DNA from 2 places in the Streptomyces sp. NBC_01431 genome. Region 1 is predicted to be linked to the other one. Evidence: predicted binding sites of a transcription regulator. Region 1 holds the regulator's gene; the other holds the start of a gene.
The links. Region 1 encodes HrcA, which represses chaperone genes, less so after heat shock. Its sites were predicted from a motif close to TTNGCACTCNGNNNNNCNGAGTGCNAA; they were not measured.
Positions count from the first base shown of each region.

Region 2: a site for HrcA is predicted at 1,233-1,259, ahead of groES (co-chaperone GroES). Genes of this name have one in related genera too.

Region 1 is NZ_CP109496.1:5,526,993-5,531,146, reverse strand. Features, by position in the region: gene OG522_RS25255 (nitronate monooxygenase) at 1-58, opposite strand, end outside; gene dnaJ (molecular chaperone DnaJ) at 239-1,375, opposite strand; gene hrcA (heat-inducible transcriptional repressor HrcA) at 1,376-2,395, opposite strand; gene OG522_RS25240 (MBL fold metallo-hydrolase) at 2,552-3,274, shown strand; gene OG522_RS25235 (DUF3097 domain-containing protein) at 3,413-4,154, shown strand, end outside.
Region 2 is NZ_CP109496.1:3,340,722-3,344,875, reverse strand. Features, by position in the region: gene OG522_RS15205 (class I SAM-dependent methyltransferase) at 1-182, opposite strand, end outside; gene OG522_RS15200 (polysaccharide deacetylase family protein) at 181-1,092, shown strand; gene groES (co-chaperone GroES) at 1,405-1,713, shown strand; gene groL (chaperonin GroEL) at 1,828-3,456, shown strand; gene OG522_RS15185 (ester cyclase) at 3,540-4,154, opposite strand, start outside.

The sequences.
Region 1 (4,154 bases):
CGCCGCCCGCCATGGGCGCCTGCACGATCGGATACCGGCAGAGATCGGTCAAAGCCATGCTCGCATGGTGCCATGTGGGGGCTCTCGCACCGAATCGCCTCTTCCGCCCGGGGTCGTGAGGTCGGCCACCCTCGTCGACGGCGTCCGGTTCTTACTCCCGGAGCCCCGGAGCCCCCCGGACCCCCGGAGCACGAAGAGGGGCCGGGGTGTTGTACCCCGGCCCCTCTTCGTTGTCGGCTCAGCGCCCGTTGAACGCGTCCTTCAGACGCGAGAACAGCCCCTGCTGGCCGGGCTGGAACTGGCCCGTGGGGCGTTCCTCACCGCGGAGTTTCGCCAGCTGGCGCAGCAGGTCCTCCTGCTGGGGGTCGAGCTTGCTCGGGGTCAGGACCTCGACGTGGACGATGAGGTCGCCCCGGCCGCCGCCGCGCAGATGCGTGATGCCGCGGCCGTGCAGCGGGATGGACTGGCCGGACTGGGTGCCCGGCCGGATGTCCACCTCCTCCATGCCGTCGAGCGTCTGGAGCGGCACCTTCGTGCCGAGCGACGCCGCCGTCATGGGGATGGTGACCGTGCAGTGCAGATCGTCGCCGCGGCGCTGGAACACGTCGTGCGGCAGCTCGTGGATCTCCACGTACAAGTCGCCGGCAGGGCCGCCGCCGGGGCCGACCTCGCCCTCGCCCGCGAGCTGGATCCGGGTGCCGTTGTCGACACCGGCCGGGATCTTCACCGTGAGGGTGCGGCGCGACCGGATGCGGCCGTCGCCCGCGCACTCCGGGCACGGGGTGGGGACCACGGTGCCGAAGCCCTGGCACTGGGGGCACGGGCGCGAGGTCATGACCTGGCCCAGGAAGGACCGGGTGACCTGGGACACCTCGCCGCGGCCACGGCACATGTCACAGGTCTGCGCGGATGTACCGGGAGCGGCGCCCTCGCCCGAACAGGTCGTACACACCACTGCGGTGTCGACCTGGATCTCCTTGGTGGTGCCGAAGGCCGCCTCGTTGAGGTCGATCTCCAGGCGGATCATGGCGTCCTGGCCGCGGCGGGTGCGCGAGCGCGGTCCGCGCTGCGACGCCGTGCCGAAGAAGGCGTCCATGATGTCCGAGAAGTTGCCGAAGCCACCGGCTCCGAAGCCTCCGGCCCCGCCGCCGCCCGACGACGACAGCGGATCGCCGCCGAGGTCGTAGACCTGCTTCTTCTGCGGGTCGGAGAGGACCTCGTAGGCGGCGTTGATCTCCTTGAAGCGCTCCTGCGTCTTCGGGTCCGGATTCACATCCGGGTGGAGTTCGCGGGCCAGCCTGCGGAAGGCCTTCTTGATCTCGTCCTGTGATGCGTCGCGGCGCACGCCGAGTACGGCGTAGTAGTCCGTGGCCACTTACGACTCCGCCAGGATCTGTCCGACGTAACGTGCCACTGCGCGTACCGCTCCCATCGTTCCGGGGTAATCCATGCGGGTCGGTCCGACCACGCCGAGTTTGGCGACCGCCTCGCCGCCGGAACCGTAGCCGACCGATACGACGGACGTGGAGTTCAGTCCTTCATGGGCGTTGTTCTCGTGCCCGATGCGTACGGTCATGCCTGATTCCTTGGCCTCGCCGAGCAGCTTGAGGAGCACGACCTGCTCCTCAAGTGCCTCCAGCACCGGCCGGATGGTCAGCGGGAAGTCGTGTCCGAAGCGGGTGAGATTGGCGGTGCCGCCGATCATCAGCCGCTCCTCGGTCTCTTCGACCAGGGTTTCGAGGAGGGTGGCGAGGACCGTCGAAACGGTTCCTCGGTCCTCCGGTTCAAAGGACTCCGGCAGGTCCTGCACCAGCTGCGGTACGTCCGCGAAGCGGCGTCCCACCACCCGTGCGTTGAGCCGGGCCCGCAGGTCCGCGAGCGAGGCCTCGCCGAACGGCGCCGGGCAGTCGACCATGCGCTGCTCGACCCGCCCGGTGTCGGTGATCAGCACCAGCATCAGCCGGGCCGGGGCGAGTGAGAGAAGCTCCACATGACGCACGGTCGAGCGGGTCAGCGACGGGTACTGCACGACCGCCACCTGCCGGGTCAGCTGCGCGAGCAGCCGCACCGTACGGGCGACGACGTCGTCCAGGTCGACGGCGCTGTCCAGGAAGTTCTGGATCGCCCGGCGCTCGGGCGACGACAGGGGCTTGACGCCCGCGAGCCGGTCGACGAAGAGCCGGTAGCCCTTGTCGGTCGGGATCCGGCCGGCGCTGGTGTGGGGTTGGGCGATGAAGCCCTCCTCCTCCAGTACGGCCATGTCGTTGCGTACGGTCGCCGGCGAGACGCCCAGTGCGTGCCGCTCGGTCAGGGCCTTGGACCCCACCGGCTCCTCGGTGCCGACATAGTCCTGGACGATGGCGCGCAACACCTCGAGCCTGCGTTCACTGAGCACCGCGCACACCTCCAGTTGCCGTCCGTTTTGGCACTCACTGTCTTCGAGTGCCAGCAATCCCCCGGCCAGTGTACGGCCGACCGGTACGCCCCTAGCAAGGGCGGCCGACCACGCTACCGTGCGACGTCACCGGCCGATTGCGGATAGCGTCGCGTCATGGACGTCAGTTGGGAAGACTTCGGCTGGGAGCGGCTGGGTGACGGAGTGGGCCGCAGACGCCTGCCCGGCTGGGACGCCACGGCCGGACTCGTCGCCGGAGAGCACGGACTCCTCCTTTACGACACGGGCTCGACCCTTCAGGAGGGCGCCGAACTCCGGGCCCAGGCGGAGGCCCTGTTCGGCCGCAGAGTGACCCACATCGCACTCAGCCATCCGCACTTCGACCACGTCCTGGGCACGGCGGTCTTCGCCGGCGCCGAGGTGTACGGAGCGGTCGGGATCGAGCGCGCCCTGGACGGCGACGAGATGCGCGCCGACGCGGTGAGCCAGGGCGTGTCCGACGAAGCGGCCGCCGAGGCCGCCGACGTGCTGGTCCGGCCGCACCACGCGGTGTGCGGGGAGTGGACCCTTGACCTGGGCGGCCGCCAGGTGCTGCTCGCCAACGTGGGGCCCGGTCACAGCGGGCACGACCTCGCGGTCCTGGTCCCCGCGAGTGGCGGGTGGCCCGAGGTCGTCTTCTGCGGCGACCTGGTCGAGGAGTCGGGCGAGCCGCAGGCGGGGCCCGACGCGGTGGTCTCGCGCTGGCCGGCCGCCCTGGACCGGCTGCTCTCGCTGGGCGGCGAGGACGCGGTGTACGTACCCGGGCACGGGGCGGCGGTGGACGCGGCGTTCGTGCGCGCCCAGCGCGACCAACTCGCCGCGAGATTCGGCATGTCGTAGCCCGCTCAGCCGTATTGTCATGCGAATGCGCAGATACAGCCCCGATCTCACGCCCCCCCTGGCTGCATCCCCCGGGGGTCAACCCCCGGACCCCCGGCCGCAAGCGCCCCTCGCCCAACCGCCCCGAATAATGAGGCCATGCGCAGCTACAGCCCTGACCTGACGCCCCCCTGGAAGAAGAAGCAGACCCCCGCGCCCGAGGTCGCCGCCGAGGCCGATCTCGTCGTGGAGGAGGTCTCCACCGGGTTCTGCGGAGCCGTGGTCCGCTGCGAGAAGACGGCCGAGGGGCCGACGGTCACCCTGGAGGACCGTTTCGGCAAGCACCGCGTCTTCCCGCTCGCGCCCCGCGGCTTCCTTCTTGAGGGCAAGGTGGTCACGCTCGTACGCCCCTCCGCGGCCGCCCCGGCCCGCACCGCCCGCACCGCGTCCGGATCGCTGGCGGTACCGGGCGCGCGGGCCCGGGTCGCGCGGGCGGGCCGGATCTATGTCGAGGGCCGCCACGACGCGGAACTGGTGGAGAAGGTGTGGGGCGACGACCTGCGCATCGAGGGCGTGGTCGTGGAGTACCTGGAGGGCATCGACGACCTCCCGGCGATCGTCGCCGAGTTCTCCCCCGGCCCGGACGCCCGCCTCGGTGTCCTGGTGGACCACCTGGTCCCGGGCTCGAAGGAGTCCCGCATCGCGGCGTCGGTGACGGACGCGGACGTTCTGATCGTCGGCCACCCGTACATCGACGTGTGGGAGGCGGTGAAACCGTCCTCGGTGGGCATCGCGGGGTGGCCGCGGGTGCCGCGCGGCGAGGACTGGAAGACGGGCGTTTGCCGGGCGCTTGGCTGGCCGGAGAACACGGGCGCCGCGTGGCAGCACGTCCTGTCGAAGG
Region 2 (4,154 bases), 2.2 Mb from region 1:
CGCAGTGAGGCGAGCAGGGCGCGGCCTTCGCCGGTCAGCAGGAGGGAGAAGGTGTCGAGGTCGTTCACCCCGCCATTGTCGTCCAGTCGCCGGGCCGCTGTGGGCCAGGCGGGCGACGGTGCGCCCGTGGTGGCGGTGTCGTGCGGCTCGCGCGGCGCGGTCCTGACAGGATGCGGCGCCATGCAGCTAGTAGGACAAAAGGGGAAATCCCGAACATCACTCACCAAGGCCGTCTGGGCCGCCGCGGCGCTCGCCGCCGCCCTGCTCGCCTCCGGGTGCGCCGCCGACGACGCCGGAACCGGTCAGCACGGCGCCCCGGCCGCCAAGGGGCCGGCCGGCTCCCTCACCGGATACTCCGAGCAGCTCAAACACGCCGAGGCCGCCCGGCTCGCGGCGGTCAAGAAGTGGGGGCTCGCCAAGCCGCCGCTGCTCGCGCCCCCGGCGCCCGCCGTCAAGCCGAGGATCACCAACCGACCGGGGTTCGAGACCGACGGGGGAGACTCGCTGCCGCCCGTCTTCACCACCGTGCCGACCAAGGACAAGATCGTCTTCCTGACGATCGACGACGGCGCGGACAAGGACCCCCAGTTCCTGAAGATGATGCAGGAACTCCGCATCCCGTACACGGCGTTCCTCAGCGACTACCTCGTCAAGGACAACCACGCGTACTTCAAGAAGATGCAGAGCCTCGGGGTCACGCTCAACAACCACACCCTCAACCACCGCTACATGCCCGCGCTCTCCTACGACGAGCAGCGGCACGAGATCTGCGACCAGCAGGACAAGATCGGCCAGTGGGCGGGTGAGCGGCCCAAGCTGTTCCGGCCGCCGTACGGCAACTACAACGAGGACACCCTCAAGGCCGCCCAGTCGTGCGGGATCAAGGCCGCGCCGCTGTGGGCGGAGGAGGCCTTCACCGATCACATGGAATGGCGCGAGTGGGACCGCGACCTGCACCCCGGCGACATCATCCTCACCCACTTCCGCGGACCCCAGGACTGGAACGGCACCATGGGCGACATGGTCCGGCAGGTGATGAAGGTGATCACCGACAAGGGGTACGCGGTAGCCCGGCTGGAGGACTACGTATGACCGGAGCCGGGGATCCGGCATGAACCGCGCGCACCGGCCGCGGGCCGCCCCTGGGAGGGCGGACCGCGGCCGGTGGGCTGTCCGGGGGCGCTTGGCGGGCCGTCACACAGCCCCGCGGAATCCGCCGCGTCGGTGCGAGATTGGCACTCCGCTTGACCGAGTGCTAATCGCCGTCCTAGTCTCGCTTCTGGCACTCCCCACTGGAGAGTGCCAACACAGCGACGGGCAGGTCCGGCACCCGCGACGACGGATCCACCTGGTCGCCACCCAAACAGTTAACCCCGTGAGATCTCCGAAGGGGGAGACCGGATCGTGACGACCACCAGCTCCAAGGTTGCCATCAAGCCGCTCGAGGACCGCATTGTGGTCCAGCCGCTCGACGCCGAGCAGACCACGGCCTCCGGCCTGGTCATTCCGGACACCGCCAAGGAGAAGCCCCAGGAGGGCGTCGTCCTGGCCGTTGGTCCGGGCCGCTTCGAGAACGGCGAGCGTCTGCCGCTCGACGTCAAGGTCGGCGACATCGTGCTGTACAGCAAGTACGGCGGCACCGAGGTGAAGTACAACGGCGACGAGTACCTCGTCCTCTCGGCTCGCGACGTGCTCGCGATCATCGAGAAGTAATTCACCTCGAAGCGAATGCTTTGAGTCTGCGCCCCTGGTCACCCCGCTGATTGCCGGGCGGCGAGGGGCGCAGTTTCGTTAACCCGAGTTTTCCGAGAGGGCTGAACCGCTCCCATGGCGAAGATCCTGAAGTTCGACGAGGACGCCCGTCGCGCCCTTGAGCGCGGCGTCAACAAGCTTGCCGACACGGTGAAGGTGACGATCGGCCCCAAGGGCCGCAACGTCGTCATCGACAAGAAGTTCGGCGCTCCCACCATCACCAACGACGGTGTCACCATCGCGCGCGAGGTCGAGCTCGACGACCCGTACGAGAACCTGGGCGCCCAGCTCGTCAAGGAGGTGGCGACCAAGACCAACGACATCGCGGGTGACGGCACCACCACCGCGACCGTGCTGGCCCAGGCGCTGGTGCGCGAGGGTCTGCGCAACGTCGCCGCCGGCGCCTCCCCGGCCGCCCTGAAGAAGGGCATCGACGCCGCGGTCAAGGCCGTGTCCGAGGAGCTCCTCGCGACCGCCCGTCCGATCGAGGACAAGACCGACATCGCCGCCGTCGCCGCGCTGTCCGCCCAGGACAAGCAGATCGGCGAGCTCATCGCCGAGGCCATGGACAAGGTCGGCAAGGACGGTGTCATCACCGTCGAGGAGTCCAACACCTTCGGTGTGGAGCTCGAGTTCACCGAGGGCATGGCCTTCGACAAGGGCTACCTGTCGCACTACATGGTCACCGACCAGGAGCGTATGGAGGCCGTCCTCGACGACCCGTACATCCTGATCAACCAGGGCAAGATCTCCTCGATCCAGGACCTGCTGCCGCTCCTGGAGAAGGTCATCCAGGCCGGCTCCTCCAAGCCGCTCCTGATCATCGCCGAGGACGTCGAGGGCGAGGCGCTCTCCACCCTGGTCGTCAACAAGATCCGCGGCACGTTCAACGCCGTGGCCGTCAAGGCTCCCGGCTTCGGCGACCGTCGCAAGGCGATGCTCCAGGACATGGCCACCCTCACCGGTGCCACCGTCATCGCCGAAGAGGTCGGCCTCAAGCTGGACCAGGCCGGTCTTGAGGTGCTCGGCAGCGCCCGTCGCGTGACCGTCACCAAGGACGACACCACCATCGTCGACGGTGGCGGCAACTCCGGTGACGTCGAGGGCCGCATCGCCCAGATCAAGGCCGAGATCGAGTCCACGGACTCCGACTGGGACCGCGAGAAGCTCCAGGAGCGCCTCGCGAAGCTGGCCGGCGGCGTGTGCGTGATCAAGGTCGGCGCCGCCACCGAGGTCGAGCTCAAGGAGCGCAAGCACCGTCTGGAGGACGCCATCTCCGCGACCCGCGCCGCGGTCGAGGAGGGCATCGTCTCCGGTGGTGGCTCCGCCCTGGTGCACGCCGCCAAGGTCCTGGAGGGCAACCTCGACAAGACCGGCGACGAGGCCACCGGTGTCGCCGTCGTGCGCCGCGCCGTCGTCGAGCCGCTGCGCTGGATCGCCGAGAACGCCGGTCTTGAGGGCTACGTCATCACCTCCAAGGTGAGCGAGCTGGACAAGGGCTTCGGCTTCAACGCCGCGACCGGTGAGTACGGCGACCTGGTCAAGGCCGGCGTCATCGACCCGGTCAAGGTCACCCGCTCCGCCCTGGAGAACGCCGCCTCCATCGCCTCCCTGCTGCTCACGACCGAGACCCTGGTCGTCGAGAAGCCGGCCGAGGAGGAGCCCGAGGCCGGTCACGGCCACGGTCACGGCCACAGCCACTGACGGCCCCGCACCACGCGTGAAGGCCCCCGCTCCCGCCATCGGCGGGGCGGGGGCCTTCCCCGTTTCCGGGAGGTGTCGGCGCCTCAGCCCCCGATGCCCAACTGCCGCATCAGCTTCATGGCGTCGTAGTGCCACCAGCCTTCCTGGATCCTGTCGTTCTTGAACCGGAAGATCGTGGTGCCGGTCATGCTGACCTGCTTGCCGGTGGCCGGGACGCCCCTGAAGTCGCCCGTGTGGGTGCCGTTCAAGGTCCACAGCGTCACCACGTCGTCGCCCTCGCAGATCTGCCGGTCGAGTTCGAAGGCGAAGTCGAAGGCCGACCGCCATCCGGCGACGTCGTTGCGGATCTTGTCGGAGCCGACGACCGTGTCCTGCTCCTTGAGGATGTCGTGGTCGGCGTAGTCGTCCGCGAACACCTCGCCGATGGCGTCGAGGTTGCCGCCCGAGGCGATCTCGTGGAAGAACCGGCGAGCTGTTGTAGCGTTCAACTGGTCGTTGCGCACCACATCCAGGTCCATGAAGGTGGGCATGTCGTCGCAGAGCGCCACCATCTCCTCGAAGATCCGGTTGGTCTCGGGGAGGTTCGAGTTCGCCATCGCCTCCTCGTACGAGGGGAATTCGATGATCTCGATGTAGTGGGACCCGTCGGAGCGGTCCTTGCCTATGAGGCTGTGCGAGGCGGTCCGCCTGCCCTTGGT